Regions from separate parts of the Colwellia sp. NW0002-52-1 genome, predicted to be linked through region 3. Evidence: predicted binding sites of a transcription regulator. Region 3 holds the regulator's gene; each other region holds the start of a gene.
The links. Region 3 encodes LexA, which represses DNA repair genes until DNA is damaged. Its sites were predicted from a motif close to TACTGTATNNNNATACAGTA; they were not measured.
Positions count from the first base shown of each region.

Region 1: mutS (DNA mismatch repair protein MutS) is a predicted target of LexA. The motif match lies at 1,897-1,916, and genes of this name have one in related genera.
Region 2: AC27H3_RS12755 (DNA recombination protein RmuC) is a predicted target of LexA. The motif match lies at 1,951-1,970, and genes of this name have one in related genera.
Region 4: ruvA (Holliday junction branch migration protein RuvA) is a predicted target of LexA. The motif match lies at 2,389-2,408, and genes of this name have one in related genera.

Region 1 is NZ_BAAJLU010000001.1:86,841-91,525, reverse strand. Features, by position in the region: gene mutS (DNA mismatch repair protein MutS) at 1-1,883, opposite strand, end outside; gene AC27H3_RS00325 (hypothetical protein) at 2,291-2,434, shown strand; gene AC27H3_RS00320 (heparinase II/III domain-containing protein) at 2,435-4,630, opposite strand.
Region 2 is NZ_BAAJLU010000012.1:116,708-121,392, forward strand. Features, by position in the region: gene AC27H3_RS12750 (GGDEF domain-containing protein) at 1-389, opposite strand, end outside; gene AC27H3_RS12755 (DNA recombination protein RmuC) at 490-1,938, opposite strand; gene AC27H3_RS12760 (fumarate hydratase) at 2,136-3,662, opposite strand; gene pabB (aminodeoxychorismate synthase component I) at 3,839-4,685, shown strand, end outside.
Region 3 is NZ_BAAJLU010000007.1:106,210-110,894, reverse strand. Features, by position in the region: gene oxyR (DNA-binding transcriptional regulator OxyR) at 1-350, opposite strand, end outside; gene AC27H3_RS09150 (cupin domain-containing protein) at 531-896, opposite strand; gene lexA (transcriptional repressor LexA) at 1,139-1,753, shown strand; gene coxB (cytochrome c oxidase subunit II) at 2,331-3,872, shown strand; gene ctaD (cytochrome c oxidase subunit I) at 3,885-4,685, shown strand, end outside.
Region 4 is NZ_BAAJLU010000024.1:17,949-22,633, forward strand. Features, by position in the region: gene aspS (aspartate--tRNA ligase) at 1-1,445, shown strand, start outside; gene ruvC (crossover junction endodeoxyribonuclease RuvC) at 1,570-2,097, shown strand; gene ruvA (Holliday junction branch migration protein RuvA) at 2,452-3,069, shown strand; gene ruvB (Holliday junction branch migration DNA helicase RuvB) at 3,164-4,168, shown strand.

The sequences.
Region 1 (4,685 bases), on a different contig from region 3:
GTTTGGCGCATATAAGTCGATTTACCGCCCATATTAGGGCCAGTAATAATCAACATTTCTCTGTTGTTATTTAGGACAACAGGATTTGCAATAAAAGGCTCTGTCGTCATTTGTTCAACTACAGCATGTCGACCAGCGTCAATATCAATGCCGCTTTCTTCTTGTAATATTGGCTTAACGTAGTTTAGCGTTTCAGCCCGCTCAGCAAAGGTATTAAGTACGTCTATTTCAGATAGAGATTGCGCCAGTAATTGCAGCTTTTCTAATTCAGGCATTATTTGGTCAAACAGTGCTTCATATAAGCGCTTCTCTAAAGCAAGAAACTTACTTTGAGCCGATAACACTTTTTCTTCATGCTGTTTTAATTCGTTAGTAATAAAACGTTCGTTGTTTTTCAACGTTTGTCGGCGAATATAATCATCAGGAACATCAATCGCCGAGCTGCGGCTCATTTCAATATAAAAGCCATGAACCTTATTGTAACCGACCTTTAAGGATTGAATACCTGTACGTTCTTTTTCTCTTGCTTCAAGTTGGGCTAAAAATTCTGTAGCGCCATCGCTTAAATCACGCAATACATCTAATTCTTCATTGTAGCCAGGAGCAATAACACCGCCATCTCGAATTAATACCGGAGGGTTTTCTACAATTGCACTTTCTAATAGCGCCTGAGTCGCAGGAATTGGCTGACACTGCTTAATTAACGTCGCTAAATGTACTTGTGAGCAGCTTGAGGTAAGTGTTTGTAGTTCAGGTAAATGCATTAGCGCATTTCGTAAACGTGCGAAGTCACGAGGACGAGCCGATCTTAAGGCTATTCGTGCAACGATACGTTCAATATCACCAAATTGTTTTAAGTTAGTATTAAGCTCAAAAGATAAGTCTTGCTGTAAGATATTTTCAATCGCACTTTGACGGTTGTTTAGCGCAACAAGATCACGCAACGGAAAGTGCAACCATCGTTTAAGTAGCCTTGAACCCATAGGTGTAGCGGCTTTATCTAAAATCGAAGCTAAAGTATTTTCATTACCACCTTGGAGGTTTTGTGTTAACTCTAAGTTTCGACGAGTAGCAGCATCAAGAATAACGGCACTTGATGCGCTTTCACCAATAATAGATCTTATATGAGGTAACGGAATACGCTGACTATCTTTTACATATTGAAATAAACAACCTGCTGCCGCGATGCCTAAAGGTTTGTCTTCAACACCAAAGCCTGACAAAGACTGAGTGCCAAATTGTTTATTCAGTAGGGTTTTACTGGTTTCTAGATCAAATTCCCAATCGGGGCGACGGCGAAGTCCTTTTCGGCCAGCAACAATATTATTGGCAGCTAAGGATTCAGGGTAGAGTAACTCTGCCGGCGATAAACGTTGCAGCTCAGCTTGAACTTGTTCTTCAGTTCTAGGTTCTACTAAAACAAAACGACCACTGGTCATATCTAAATAAGCAAGACCAAAGCCTTGTGATGTTTGATGAATAGCCACAATTAAATTATCTTGTCGATCACTCAGTAAAGCTTCATCGCTAACAGTACCTGGCGTAACTACTCGAACCACTTTTCGCTCTACCGGACCTTTACTGGTTGCTGGATCACCAATTTGTTCGCAAATAGCAACAGATTCGCCTAATTTAACTAACTTAGCTAAATAACCATCAACCGCATGATACGGCACCCCCGCCATTGGTATTGCATTTCCACCGGTTTTTCCACGCGCAGTTAATGAAATATCGAGTAAATCAGCTGCTTTTTTAGCGTCATCAAAAAACAATTCATAAAAATCGCCCATACGATAAAAAATTAAAATATTAGGAAATTCGGCTTTAATTGTCAGGTACTGACGCATCATAGGAGTGTGTTTGGAGAGTTCTGATTCAGTCATTTTATATGTTTTTATCTGTTGAGTTATACACTAAAGCTTTGTATTTAATGTTGATATATTTATTCTCCTTATTCAGATTTTACAAGGTGAATAAGGACTAGCCATTTATCTAAGCTGTGAGTCTAGACAAAATAAAGCGCTAATATTTGATAAAAATGGAAATTTAATATCAAGTATAAAGCTTAAGGTAAGTAATGTAATTATTGAAAATGATACTAACAGAAAATTATATTAAGTGCTCCCTGTAAACAGCTTTAAGTAAGGACAGGTCGTAAATAATTAATTGATAAACATGGCAGTGGAGCTATCGGTTTTATTTAGATTTAATGTTTTCGTTTCAAGTTGTTTGATCGAATAATATAGAACTAAGTGGTTAAAGCAACAGACAAGATTTTAAGTAAATAAACGTGTTTTATTTCGATATTATGCTGAAAAAAATTGGCAGCATTTTAGGGGGTAAACGCAGAGATGTTGTTACTAAAAAAGAATATAATCAGCAACAGCTACTTTGGGTATTCGTAGCTTTTGCTGATTATTACGTTAACGATTAACTACTTATTCGTTAGGGTAAACAATTTAAAGCGGCCATTGAATTGATAGTTTTCACCGTTATGTGAAAAGCTGTTTAATTGCTTTGCTTTGATACTTTCAGCTGAATTAAAGGCTAATACATAGTGTTGGTTACCAACAAGGCTAATTTCAATTACGTCAATATTGTTAACTTTCTTATGCGTTAGCTGTTCAATTGAACTGACCGCTGAAATCGTAAACTCTTTTGATGGATTATATTCACCATGAGGTTCTAACACGCTAACAAAAGTATGGTTTTTAGCATGAGTTTTACGGTTGATAAAAGCATTTTCATTACGCAAGTTAAATAGCGGATCGTTAGCGCCAATTTGAGTAAACATGATAGTTGAATCACCATCCATAACCGCTGAACTAGTATAGAATCGGCCATTATCGTTTAGCCAAGTAATCTGAGATAAACCTGCTTTGGGTTGTGCTTGTGCTTTTAACCATAAATGTTGATAACCATTTTCTTTACCAAGAACAGGTAAACTTGTCAGCTGCGTGTCTAACGCAAAATCAGTGCTAATTAAGTGACCTTTATAGTGAACAGGTAAATCATATTGATGTGCTGCTTTTGATTTTATATCAAATACATCAACCACTAGCGATTGTTCTAAGCCAGATTTATGCTTTAACGGCAGCTTAATTAACGCCATTGTGCGCTTTAACTCTACACCTTCGTAAGCAGTATCAATGGTTGCTGAGCTCATTATAACGTGGTCATTTTTTTCAAAAAACAATAACTCAGGATGATTAGCATTACCCACTTTAACATTGGTGTTAAAGTGTGATCTTTCATCAACCACTACGGTATTGTGAGCAACCGTTTGCTTTGCCCACGTTTGGTTCTCAGGTAAGTATCTACCACCAAATTTAGCTTCAACATTTAAAAATCTTGCAGCACCGTAGTCTGATACTATTTCAGCGCCTTTATCGTAAAACTGCCAAGTAAGTTTATCAAAATGGCCATGTCCTAAACCTTGTCCTGTAGGCTTAAATAAAACGGCTTGTTCACCAGCAACGTTTTGGCGCATAACTACCAAAGCACCTTGCTTACCGTCGTTACCATCACCAAACGCTTCAGATTTAAACAGATAAGGTTTTTCAAGCTGTTGGTCTAATGCCTGTGCCACTTTTAAGCCATCGCCGGTTAATATAATTTCATTTTGCTGTTTAGCAATATCTAGGAAGCCGGCATCATTTGTTAAACCATAAGCAATGGCAACACCGTTAACTAATTCAATCGTATCAATACCTTTGCTTTTAATCGCGTCATTAATAGGGAAAAATAACTTGTTGTAGCTTAGCTGAATGGTGGTATCTATCGCTTTTAATAAAATGCCATCACGGTATTCAAAAATTTTACGTTCAGGCTGGTTAGCTTGAATTGCTTTAGCGAAAGTAACGAAAGGCATTAACGCATAACGTTGATAATAAGGACCTTCGTTGTAATAACCTTGTGGTGAAAATAACTCGTCTAGTTGTTTTAAAAAGCCACCTTCGCCTGATAGTTCGAGATCATAAAGCGCTTGTTCTACCCATTCTTGCTCACCTAGTACATAACCTGTCATACCAACGGCTGCGGTTGCCCATGTACCGTGATTATGCACTTTGTTAAAGGTTTGAGGTGACTCTACAGATAAAAATTTAGCCATAGGGCGAAATAAACCTGTTTCGATTTTATCCTTTTCTGCGGTATTTAACGAAGGTAAAACCAAGTCGTAAGCTTGGCTAGTATAAACCAACCACATTGCTTCATTTAAGCTTTGCCAGAATAGTTTGCCAGGGCTTTGTTTACCCATTTTTCTTTTCGGGTGAAGGGGTAATGTAGGATAAAGCTCAGCATAAACAAGTAGCATGTCACGAACATAGTTAGCATATTTTTCGTCTTGGGTTAGTTGATAAATAATGCCAGCATTGTACATTAACTTGTAATTTTTTTTATGACGTTCATGAGTATAACCACCGCCGCCATCTTTTGGCTGTGGTACAGTGATGGTTTGTGTTATTTGTTCATCAACCGAAGCTTTACTGGTAAGAAATGTGCTTTTGAATTGGCCCTCACTTTGTATTGCAGCGCGCATATTTTTAACGTCAGCACCTGTTATCACTAAATTAGGGCTAGTTTTTGCCATCGCTAGTTGAGTGTTAGCCATAAACGCTAAAAACACCATGGTGATAGTGGTTAGCCATTTTTTTGGTGCCAATAAGACAGTGAATGAGGTTTGA
Region 2 (4,685 bases), on a different contig from region 3:
CCCCCTATAACAACTAGGATCAGAATTAAGCGGTAAATGCCATGAACTGACAATAAACCTCGATCTTTGATCACACTTAATACCGCAAACACAGCTGCACCAACAAGAACTAACCATGGGCCGTTAGAGAACACCCAAGATTGCCAAGGGACATCATGCGACAAGGTGAGATAAAAAATAAAAAGCGTGATAGCAGCTAAAGCGAGACGACTGCGATTGAAGTAACTAGCAAGTATAATCGTAATGCAAAATAAACCATATAACACTTGCTCTATAAGATTAATTTTTGCAAACCAGTAATGTTGAAATTCACTAATAAATATAAAGGCAATACAAAAAATAATTAAGCTGACAATGCTATTTCTAAAACCGCTGAAAAACTGAATCAAGCGTAACTCCAAGATATAATGTCGAAAAGTGCGAGCTATACGCTGCTAACATCAGCAGCTAAACGTTAATAACAATATTTTATTGAACAAGGCTTTGCAGTTAATCTGAAGATAATGCAATACCTGATTCTTTTTTTTCTTGTTTCAATTCTACCTGCTCTATTTTCTCAAAACGACTACTAATTTTATCGGCCGAGGTATGTATTTGCTTCACGTCACTGGCGGCTTGATCTATATGTTTTGCTAAATTTGCGAAACGCCCTTTAAAACGAGCGAAATCTGCAGAAAGATGTGATAAATGCGCTTGAATAACATGAATTTGTTTCCGGGTTGCTTCATCTTTTAGCACTGAACGCGCCGTTGTTAAAATCGCCATTAAGGTTGTTGGCGAAGCTAACCAAACACGCTTTTTATTAGCATAATCAACCAAATCACTATGGTGCGCATGAATTTCGGCAAAAATAGCTTCAGCCGGAATGAACATTACCGCGCCATCAGCCGTTTCCTTTTCAATTAAATATTTAGCACTGATATCATTAATGTGTTTTTTAATGTCGAGCTTAAATTGGCGTTCAGCCGCTTTTCGTTCAAATTCACCTAGCGTGTTATCAGCCATTTTTTTGTAACTTTCGAGAGGGAATTTAGAGTCAACCACCACATTCCCTGTTGGCGCAGGTAAAAATAAAATACAGTCGGCTATTTTACCGTTTGACAAGGTGTGCTGTAGCGCGAAGTGCTGCTCTGGTAAAACATTGCGAATTAAGGCATTAAGCTGTACCTCACCAAACGCTCCACGCGAACGTTTGTCTGACAATACTTCTTGTAAGCTAACCACATTAGTAGAGAGTTCAGTAATTTTTTTCTGCGCGTCATCAATTAACGCTAAACGCTGGAGAATATCATTAAAGGTTTTAGTGGTTTTTTCAAAGCCATCAGCTAATCGTTTTTCAACTTGGCCACTAATATCTTTCAGGCGGTTATCTGTTGAAACGGTAAGTTCATCAATTCTTTTCGCCATTTGCTCACTGGATAAATGCAAAGACTTAGCCATTTCTTCACGACCAAGTTTGGCCGTTTCAGTAAGTTGGGTGATAAGTTGCTCGGTAGCTTTACGCTGATTATCGCTAAAAGCAAGATGGTGCTCGTATAAGGTTTTTTTCAACGCTTCATTGTGGCTAAACAATTGTTGTACTTGTTTTTCACCTTGCTCACCATGTTGGCGTAATAGTTTTAATTTAAAATCTGAAATTTGCTGTTCAAAGTAAGTTTTTAGCTCGCTTTGTTGAGTAGCTAACTGTTGATGATTAAAGTTTAATTGCTGCTGCAGCTGTTGTTGATGACGGGTATTTACTTCATAGCTCAGGTTTACTTTATCGGTTAACTGTTGCAAAAGTTGTTGCTGTGCATTAAATGAGTTTTGCTGAGTTTTAATTTGCCTTAGCAGTAGCAATAAAATGATAACAACGCTCACCAACAACACTAACGCAGTAAAGATTAAAATAGGGAAGTTTTCTAATGCTAACCATGGAGAATTAAATAAAGAAGTCATTACGCAGCCAAACACTGTAAATATGAACAGTTATTAAAGCATACTTTATTGATAAGGTTAATAGTTATTTACTTTATGTAGGTGGGTAATGAAATAATATCTCGCATAATAGTCTTTGCTACTTTGAATAAATTAATGACATAAAAAAACGCCCATAATGAGCGTTTTTTATTGCTAGTAAATGACTAAATTAGCATTTACTTACCTTTTAATTTACTGTCAAGATCTTCAATTTTTGCTTGCCAAATAGCAGGGCCAGTTACATGCGCTGACTCACCTTGGCTATCAACAGCAACTGTTACAGGCATATCTTCAACTACAAATTCATAAATGGCTTCCATCCCCATATCTTCAAAAGCAACAACTTTCGCTTTCTTAATTGCTTTAGATACTAGATATGCTGCGCCACCAACGGCCATAAGATAGACCGATTTGTGATTTTTAATAGATTCAACAGTTTCAGGACCACGCTCTGCTTTACCAATAGTACCTAACAAGCCCGTTTGAGAAAGCATCATTTCAGTGAACTTATCCATACGAGTTGCTGTTGTTGGGCCTGCAGGACCTACTGCTTCTGTTCCAATAGCGTCAACCGGGCCAACGTAATAAATGAACTTGTCGGTGAAATCAACCGGCAGTTTTTCGCCCGCTGCTAACATTTCTTGAATTCGTTTATGCGCGGCGTCGCGACCCGTTAAAATAGTACCGCTAAGTAACACGGTTTCACCTGTTTTCCAGTCGCTAATATCTGCTTTTGAAAGCTCATCGACATTAACTCGGCGAACATTTTCGCCAACTTCCCAAGTAATTTCAGGCCAATCTTCTAGTTTAGGCGGTGTTAAATCTGCTGGGCCTGAGCCGTCAAGATGAAAGTGTACATGGCGCGTTGCAGCACAGTTAGGGATCATTACAACCGGTTTAGAGGCAGCATGTGTTGGTACCGACATAATTTTAATATCAACAACCGTTGTTAAGCCACCTAGTCCCTGAGCACCAATACCTAATTTGTTTACACGATCGTAAATTTCTAAACGTAATTCTTCTTCAGCATTCTCTGGACCACGGTCAATAAGCTCTTGAATATTTACCGGTTCCATCAAACTTTCTTTCGCTAAAACACCGGCTTTTTCAGCCGTACCACCAATGCCTATACCTAACATGCCTGGTGGACACCAACCTGCCCCCATTGTTGGTAGCGTTTTAACAACCCAATCAGCAATAGAGTCACTTGGGTTTAGCATCGCCATTTTCGATTTATTTTCACTACCGCCGCCTTTTGCTGCGATCATCACTTCAATGTGATCACCTGACACCATCTCAATATGCACTACAGCTGGTGTATTATCTTTTGTATTAATACGTTTACCCGCAGGGTCTGCAACAATTGAAGCACGTAATGGATTATCAGGATTTAAATATGCACGACGCGTTCCTTCATCTACCATTTGTTGTACTGTTAAATCAGTATTGTCCCACTGTACAGCCATACCCACTTTTACAAAGCAAGTTACAATGCCAGTATCTTGACAGATAGGTCGTTTACCATGAGCTGACATACGCGAGTTTATTAATATTTGCGCAATAGCATCTTTAGCTGCCTGACTTTCTTCTTTATGATACGCCTTTTCTAGCGCTTGAATAAAATCTAACGGGTGGTAGTAAGAAATATATTGCAATGCATCTGCAACGCTTTCGATTAAATCTTGTTGTTTAATAATAGCCATAACGGTCTCTTTTTTATTAATTGGGCGCGAGAAAAGTTGAAAGTTATAAATTTGCCGATATCATACCTTGCTTGTTAAATAGCTACCAGTATCAAATGGTCTATTAATTTACATTGTAATATTGTTAAGATATTTAAAGTCTTGTTATAAAGCCAATGGTATTCGCTATAGGTATAATGACTAAATATAAATTGTGTGAGAATACTTTGCCAGCCAAACCAGTAAATAAACTATCAAGTACATTATCAGCTAAACCGTTAACAAATATATTAGCGTTTAATAGCCAATCTCTTTTTGCCTCTATTGCCGATCAGCCTTGGGCTATGTGGTTAGACTCTAGTGAAAGTGAGCATATTGATAGCTGTTACGATATTTTAGTTTGGCAACCTATCATCACAGTAACTACCTTAGATAAAATAACCACGGTTAAAAATCTTCACACTAATAAACAATATCAAAGTGATCAAGACCCACTATTAATTGTGCAGCAAGAACAAAAGACGTGCTTTATTAACATTAAGCTACCGTCAATTGAATTACCATTCAAAGGTGGAGCTGTAGGTTATTTTTCTTACGATTTAGGTAAACGTTTTGAAGTAATAAAACAAAAAAATAATAAAGACATAGCTATACCCGAAATGTCTGTTGGTATTTATCAACAAGCGATTATTTTTGACCGAAAATCTCAACAAGTTTGGTTGCTATGCCTTGACGAAAAAAGATCAGAAATAGAAACACTTATTAATGATTTATTAAGTAAAAACATTAACAGCGATAAAGTAAGAACCGAAAATTTACACCAAACTGATTTTCAACTTACCACACCTTGGCAGTCAAATATGCAGCCTGAACAATATCGCGAAAAATTCGAACAAGTGCAAAACTATTTGCTCTCAGGTGATTGTTATCAAATCAACTTAGCACAGCGTTTCAGTGCACAATATACAGGTAATGAATTTCAGGCCTATTGCGCATTAAGGGCAGAGAACAAAGCTCCGTTCTCTGCTTTCCTTCGCTTTGAAA
Region 3 (4,685 bases):
TTACTGTTCAACTCCGGCATAATGTGCGGCAGGATATAAGGGGCAAGTGTAGGAATTAACCCGATATGTAAATCACCTGAAAGCGGGTCAAGTAAGGCTTTAGCTGCTTCTTCAAAGTTATTTGCCGCAGTTAATACTTGCTGCGCTTGCTGCACAAGTTTTTCACCCGCTGGCGTTAACATAACATTACGCGGTTGCCGCTCAATTAAAGTTAACTTAAGGCGCTGTTCTAACTTTAAAATTTGCCCACTCAGCGTTGGTTGACTTACAAAACACGCATCGGCCGCATGACCAAAGTGTTTGTAGTGACCGATAGCCGTTAGGTATTCTAGGTCGCGAATTTTTATCATAGTTACAGTCTATGGTTACCTGAAAATTAATAGCTACAATATATTAACTGAAGCGAGTCAATTTAGCGAAATGCTAATCTTCACTAGGGAGTTTTTTGCTAAACCTACCTTTGAATTGATTCAATATTTTTATAGCGATACTAAACATATTATTGCCGGTTATTAATACTGAAGGTTAGCTTATATCCATAAATCATTTTGCGCGGTGAGCTTACCCGTTGCCTCACCCGTATTTACAACTCCTTTAGGTTCTATAATCATGATTTTGCATTCAGCATTAGCTACAGGCTTATGCTCTACACCTTGAGGGATTACGTACATTTCGCCAGCCTCTAACGTTACAAGGGTATCTCGAAATTCGATGCTCAGTGTACCTTCAATAACTATAAAAACTTCATCAGTATCAGGGTGGTTATGCCAAACAAACTCGCCTTCAACTTTAACCAGTTTAAATTGATAATCATTCATTTCAGCTATTACACGAGGAGACCAATGGTCGGAAAATTTAGTAAATTTCTCTTTAAAATTAATAACTTTAGATTGCATACTCACTTCTTTATGTTTATCGGTTATTTATTAATGTTACATTATTTCAGCGCCTTAGGAACAATTAATGCCTGATTTAATGAAAGTGCAGGATTGGTTTTATTGGTGTTTATAGCCGCTAAAATAATAAAACCGCTTAATACCATAACAATAAAATCTTGCGTTTACTCTAGGCCTGTATACAATAACAGTAATACTGTTTAAAAATACAGGCTTAACCATCAGTCGCTTAAGGAATGAAAATGCGCCCTTTAACACCTAGACAACAGCAGATATTTGATCTGATCAGAGAGAAAATAGCCGATACAGGTATGCCGCCAACACGTGCTGAAATTGCGACTAATTTTGGTTTTAAGTCAGCCAATGCCGCAGAAGAGCATTTGAAAGCACTGGCGAAAAAGGGTTATATAGAGATGTTGCCTGGTACATCGCGTGGTATTCGCCTTGCAGAAGAATTTATGGAAGAAGATGGTTTACCGCTTATTGGGCGTGTGGCTGCCGGCGAACCTATTTTGGCGCAAGAGCATGTAGAGCAACATTATAAAATTGATGGTAGTTTATTTCATCCTGCTGCAGATTATTTATTGCGTGTAAATGGCGAAAGCATGAAAGACATTGGGATATTAGACGGTGATTTATTAGCCGTGCACCAAACAACTGATGTGCAAAGTGGCCAAGTTATTGTAGCCAGAGTTGAAGACGATGTAACCGTTAAGCGCTTTAAACGTGAAGGCAACGTGGTTTATTTGCATGCCGAAAATGAAGACTTTGAACCTATTAAAGTGGACTTACGTTCGCAGCAGTTCAATATTGAAGGGTTGGCAGTCGGTGTAATTAGAGCTGCCGATTGGATGTAATTGTAATAAAACGTTAAATTTTTTCATCATTTTAAATCCAGCAACTTTAAATCCTGCAATATAATACAGATTAAACTCGTTTTTTTTTGAAATCATTCGGTTTAATCTGTTTTTTTATCTATCTTTCCCCCGCCATTTTTATCTTATTTTTGTTAACGACTAAAATACACATTTTACTTTAAATTCTCGTGAGTTGTAGATTTTTTATACAGATTTATTTTGGTGTTGATTATTTATTATTCAGTGTAAAAAAATCAACTTGAACAATAAATAAACATTCAGCATAACCTTTTAGAAATGGACCTTTCATTCAGTTTAGGGTTATTACTCTATTGTATTTATTAGTTTTTATTTTCAATGCATTTGAAATTTTAAATTGACCCCGATCAACTTTTAAGTAATTCTAGTCTAGAAAACGTACAAACATAACAATAGGGCGTACTTGACCGTTGTCGAATAATACGTCACTTAAATAATAATAAATGTATGCGCAAAACAGCCGGCTTTCATGATGAAACTGTGTTGTTTTGCCTTAAAAGGGTGAAGGAGATGTCGAGTGAAAAGACGTAACCTAGGTATGCTGTTGCTAGGGGGCTTGTTGTCTAGTTCGGTTTGGGCAGATATGCCGCTGAACTTAACCAAAGGCGTTACAGATGTCAGTAGAGACGTATATGATTTACATATGTTGGTGCTCTATATCTGTACTGCTATTGGTGTTGTAGTATTTGGTGCCATGTTTTGGTCTATGGTTTTTCACCGTAAATCAAAAGGCTTTAAGCCAGCAACCTTCCATGAAAGCACAAAAGTTGAAATTCTCTGGACGGCAATCCCTGTCGTCATACTAATCGCTATGGCTGTTCCTGCCACTATAACGCTCATTGATATGGAAAATAACGATGATGCCGATTTAACTATTCAAGTTACTGGCTCCCAGTGGAAGTGGCATTATAAGTACTTCGATCAAGATATCGAATTCTATTCCGTACTTTCTACACCACGTGAACAGTACGAAAACCAAGATGGTACTTCAGCCGATAAAGGTGAACATTACCTGCTCGAGGTTGATCGCCATTTAGTAATTCCTACTAACAAAAAAGTACGTTTTGTTATTACCTCTGATGATGTTATTCACGCGTGGTGGGTGCCAGCATTTGCGGTTAAACAAGATGCTAACCCAGGTTTTATTAATGAAGCTTGGACCAAAGTAGATGAACCTGGAATTTATCGAGGCCAATGTGCTGAGCTGTGTGGTAAAGATCATGGTTTTATGCCGATTGTTGTAGAAGTTAAATCTGAAGCTGATTATGCGATTTGGCTTGATGAACAAAAGCAACTTAAAGCTAATGCTGCAGCTGCTGAGGCCGCGTCATTAAATGCTTCTGTACCTTTAGAAGAGTTAATGCAACTGGGTGAAACCACTTACACTGCTTATTGTGCGGCTTGTCATCAAGTGAGTGGCCAAGGTTTACCACCAGCATTTCCAGCACTTAAAGGCAGTGCCATTGCAACTACAGGCCCAGTTAGTGAGCACATAGATATTGTGTTCAATGGTAAAGCGGGCACAGGTATGCAAGGTTATGGAAAGCAACTCAGCTTAAAAGAAATCGCGGCAGTGGTTACCTACGAGCGTAATGCTTGGGGTAATAATACTGGTGATGCGGTACAAGCTGCTGATGTTAAAACTGTCTCGGGCGGTGAAGATGCAAGCATCTTAGGCGCTGTTGAAGATGCCGTTGAAAATGTTGCAGAACAAGTAACAGAAGTAGTTGAAGAAATTATACCAGCCGAAGATTTAGCCAAGGTTTATAGCGAAGCTGAATTAATGACCATGGGTGAAGAAGTTTATATGGCATCTTGTGCTGCTTGTCATCAAGCTAATGGAACAGGTATGGCACCGGTATTTCCTGCACTGGTAAATAGCCCCATTATTAAAGGCGACGTAAAAGTACATCTCGACATGGTACTGAACGGAAGTAAGAAAAATCCAGCGATGGCGGCATTTGCTAGCCAATTAACTAAAACGCAAATTGCTGCGGTTGTAACTTATGAGCGAAATGCTTGGGGTAACAATACCGGTGATTTAGTCCAGCCAGCAGATGTTGCTGCTAGCGCGAAGTAGGGAGGCGTTATAATGACTACAGATGTAATTAATGATCAATCAGAACATGATCCACATGACGGTGATCACCATGATCATAAAATGACCGGCCTGAAACGCTGGTTATATACTACTAACCACAAAGACATCGGATCGATGTACTTATGGTTCTCATTTATTATGTTTTTAACTGGCGGTGTTATGGCGCTAGTTATCCGCGCTGAGTTATTTCAGCCTGGTTTACAAATAATTGAGCCTGACTTCTTTAACCAAATGACGACTGTACACGGTCTTATCATGGTTTTCGGTGCAATAATGCCAGCCTTTACAGGTTTAGCTAACTGGATGCTACCTATGATGGTAGGTGCGCCAGACATGGCATTGCCACGATTGAATAACTGGAGTTTTTGGATTCTCCCATTTGCTTTCGCTATTTTATTGTCGACTTTCTTTCTAGAAAGTGGCGCGCCAAACTTCGGTTGGACCTTCTACGCACCATTATCAACAACTTACAGTAACGGTAGTACGGCACTGTTTGTATTTGCGGTACATATTATGGGGATTTCCTCAATAATGGGCGCAATTAATATCGTTGTTACCATTATGAATATGCGTGCGCCGGGTATGACTTACATGAAAATGCCACTATTTGTTTGGACATTTTTCATCACGGCTTACTTGTTAATTGCGGTAATGCCGGTGCTCGCGGGCACGGTAACTATGGTGTTAACCGATACTTATTTTGGTACCAGCTTCTTTGATGCCGCTGGTGGTGGTGATCCCGTAATGTTCCAGCATATTTTCTGGTTCTTTGGTCATCCTGAAGTTTACATT
Region 4 (4,685 bases), on a different contig from region 3:
AGAAAAACTCAGAAGAGCAACGTCTAAAATATCGTTACCTTGACTTACGTCGTCCTGAAATGACTGAGCGTATGCGCTTTCGCGCTAAAGTTACCTCAGCGGTACGTTCATCATTAGAATCTCAAGGTTTTTTAGATATTGAAACACCTATTTTAACCGCCGCAACACCTGAAGGTGCGCGCGATTATTTAGTGCCAAGTCGTACACATAAAGGTCAATTTTTTGCATTACCGCAATCACCACAATTATTTAAACAATTGTTGATGATGTCAGGCATGGAGCGTTACTACCAAATCGTTAAATGTTTCCGTGATGAAGATTTACGTGCTGATCGCCAGCCAGAATTTACTCAAATTGATATTGAAACATCTTTTATGAGTTCAGATCAGGTAATGGAAGTTACTGAAACAATGATCCGCGGTTTATTCCAAGAACTTCTTAATGTAGATCTTGGTGAGTTTCCACGTATGCCATATTCAGAGGCAATGACTCGTTTTGGCTCCGATAAACCTGATTTACGTAACCCACTTGAAATCGTTGACGTAGCCGATATTTTAAAAGATGTTGAGTTTAAAGTATTCTCTGGCCCTGCTAACGACGAAAAAGGCCGTGTTGCCGTGATTTGTGTACCAGGCGGTGCAGCTAAATTCTCTCGTAAAGGTATTGACGAATTAACTAAATTTGTTGGAATTTACGGTGCGAAAGGCATGCCATGGTTAAAAGTGAATGATATTAACGCTGGCCTTGAAGGTTTACAGTCACCTATTTTAAAATTCTTAACTGAAGATGCGGTTAAAACTTTACTAGCGCGTACTAACGCTAAAACGGGCGATATTATTTTCTTTGGTTCAGATACTTATAATGTAGTAACTGAATCATTAGGTGCACTTCGTCTTAAAATTGGTGAAGATCTTGAGTTATTGCAAGGTGAATGGAAACCATTATGGGTTGTTGACTTCCCTATGTTTGAAGAAGTTGATGGACACATGCATGCTATTCATCACCCGTTTACTGCCCCAACAAATTTAACGGCTACCGAACTAGAAGCAAACCCTGTTGGCGCTTTGTCTGATGCTTACGATATGGTACTAAATGGCTGTGAATTAGGTGGTGGTTCTGTTCGTATTCATAATCAAGACATGCAAGCAGCTGTATTTAGAATTTTAGGTATTAGCGATGAAGAAGCACAAGAAAAATTCGGCTTCTTGCTTGAAGCATTACAATATGGTGCTCCACCACATGCAGGTTTAGCATTTGGTTTAGACCGATTAGTCATGTTGATGACTGGCGCTAGTTCAATTCGTGATGTTATGGCATTCCCGAAAACAACAACAGCAGCATGTCCATTAACGAATGCTCCAGGCCATGCAAACCCTGCACAGCTTAAAGAATTAGGTATTGCTTGTTTAGAAAAAGAATCTGATACTGACGAAAAAGCTGAATAATTTTTTATCACTTGTAACACCAACTCATGGTGAGTGTTAAATTATTAAACGCACGCATAAAGGCTTTGACTTTATCCGTGCGTTTTTTTTCAGCAGTACTTAAATTAATAGTAAAGGTAGTTAAGTGAGCATAATTTTAGGCATTGATCCAGGATCGCGCATAACCGGTTATGGCGTTATTAAGCAATCAGGACGAAACTTTACTTATTTAGGTAGTGGCTGCATTAAGGCAATTACTGCAGGCGATGATTTAAGTATGCGCTTACAAACTATATTTGCAGGAGTAAGTGAGCTAATAGTGCAATTTCAACCTGATATGTTCGCCATAGAGCAAGTATTTATGGGGGTAAACCCAGGTGGCGCTTTAAAGTTAGGTCAAGCTAGAGGCGCGGCAATTGTCGCTGCGACAAATACCGGCTTAACCGTTGCGGAATACTCTGCGAGGCAGATAAAGCAATCGGTTGTTGGCACAGGCGCCGCAGATAAATCTCAGGTGCAGCACATGGTAAAAACTATTTTAAAATTACCCGGTACTCCGCAAGCTGATGCTGCAGACGCTTTAGCTGTGGCCCTATGCCACGCACATAGTTATGACTCAATAGGCAAGCTTTCAGGCCAAGCAAGTAAAACCGTTAGAGGCCGTTTGCGCTAACAAATTGTGCTTTTGCTAAGTAACCTGAACTCTGGCAGCACTTGCTCAAGGCTCCCTTTAAAACCATTATCTGCGTTAAAACGTCGATAAATAGCGCGCTATTCATCAACGTTTTGCCTTGGAAATGGTATAAAGTCAAGCATTGATGGTGTCTATTCGTGATGTTTACTTTGCTATAGCGCTTACTTTACCATCTAAGTTTTTGATTCACTTGAGTATCAAACACTCAATATCCCAGAATTCAGGTTAACTAAGTTCATTTGAGTGCGAAATATTTAACTATAGAAACTTTACTGTATAAATATCTAGTGGTATGGTGGCGACATAGATAATCTCGAGTAAAAAGGTTAAGTTGTGATTGGACGTTTACGTGGCACATTGATAGAAAAAATGGCCCCAGAAATTTTAATAGAATGTCATGGTATTGGCTACGAAGTTACTATGCCAATGACCAGTATTTATGCATTGGGTGAAGTTAACCAAGAAGCAACGTTATACACTCATTTTGTTGTTCGTGAAGATGCTCAGTTACTCTATGGCTTTGCTAATAAAGTCGAGCGAAAACTGTTTCGTTTATTGATTAAAGTTAATGGTGTTGGTCCAAAACTTGGTCTGGCAATTTTATCCGGTATGTCTGCTGATCAATTTGTTAGTTGTGTTATACAGGATGATTTAAGTACGATTGTTAAAATTCCAGGTGTTGGTAAAAAAACAGCTGAGCGCTTGTTAATTGAGATGCGTGATAAATTAAAAGATTGGCAAACCGACAGTAGTGATGCACTTGTTCATATGATGCCGACCGATGTTAACCAAGCCAATACTTTTGTTAGCGATAATAAAGGTGATGCAATTAACGCTTTGGTCTCTTTAGGTTATAGCCAACAACAAGCAGATAAAGCCGTTAAGTCAGTATTTGAAGCTAATAAAACCAGTGAAGACTTGATCCGCAATGCGTTAAAAGCCATGTTATAAGCAATATTAAAAAGCAAAGTTAAGTATCTAAAATTTAAATAAATTTATAAAGTATGGCGATTAACAACCATTCGCCGTTTCCAAAGAGTAATACATGATAGAAGCAGATCGATTAATTGAACCCGTAGCTAGCCGTGAAGATGAAACGGTTGATCGTGCTATTCGGCCTAAAATGTTGTCAGACTATACTGGGCAACAGCATGTAAAATCGCAGATGGAAATATTTATTGCAGCCTCCTTAAAAAGGGAAGAGCCGCTCGATCACCTGTTAATCTTTGGGCCTCCTGGATTAGGTAAAACAACCTTAGCGAACATTGTAGCTAATGAAATGGGCGTAAGTATTCGTACTACTTCTGGCCCCGTGTTAGAAAAAGCTGGCGACTTAGCAGCGCTATTAACTAATCTTGAAGAGAATGACGTGCTATTTATCGATGAAATTCATCGATTAAGCCCTGTCGTAGAAGAAATTTTGTACCCTGCAATGGAAGATTATCAATTAGATATTATGATCGGCGAAGGCCCTGCAGCACGTTCAATTAAACTTGATTTACCACCTTTTACTTTGATCGGGGCTACTACTCGAGCCGGAGCACTGACATCGCCGCTTCGTGATCGCTTTGGTATTGTTCAACGATTAGAGTTTTATAACACCCAAGAGTTAACTGAAATTGTCATGCGCTCCGCACATTTCTTGAATTTAGATATCGCACAGGCCGGCGCTTTTGAAGTAGCAAGACGATCTCGAGGCACACCTAGAATAGCAAATAGATTATTACGCAGAGTTAGAGATTACGCTGATGTAAAAACTAACGGTGTAGTAAGTAAAGCAACAGCAGCGAGTGCCTTAGATATGTTAGAAGTTGATAACGAAGGCTTTGATCTAATGGACAGAAAATTACTTGAAGCAATCATTGATAAGTTTTCTGGCGGTCCAGTAGGGCTTGATAACATTGCAGCTGCTATTGGTGAAGAACGTGAAACAATTGAAGATGTGCTAGAGCCCTATCTTATTCAACAAGGTTTTTTACAGCGAACTCCGCGCGGGCGAATTGCTACGAGTCGTGCTTATCTCCACTTTGGTTTAGATTTTCCAAGCTAACATACGATAAAACAAGAGAATGATCTTATCAATAAAAGCACCTTCAGGTGCTTTTTGTATTTTTAGTTTATATGAGTTATTTAAAACATAACCCGACGTGTTTAAAGTGCAAAACATTACAAAATTTCTCATCATAGAAAACGAACAAACATTTTAATCGTTGAATTTCAGACAAAAAAAAGCCCACATATTAATATGTGGGCCAACTTATAATGTAAGTTGATAGAAGGAAATGGGGTTCCTATAAATATTCAGAGAGAAAGGTAACAACACCTATTCAAAGCATTAAGGGCACAAGAATTTTCATTAGGGAAGTAAAATTCATGCGGTAGTCCAAAAAACAAGTGTATTTTAGTCCGGTGAGTCTCGTTGTTCAAACGAAAATAAATTATATTTATCATTAGAAAAACTAATGCGAAAAGGTAGGTTTCAAAATAAAAAATTATATCATCCTGATTTAATATTATTTATCTATGGCTATATTTACTGTTACTTAAGCGAGTTAAACTTTTTAACC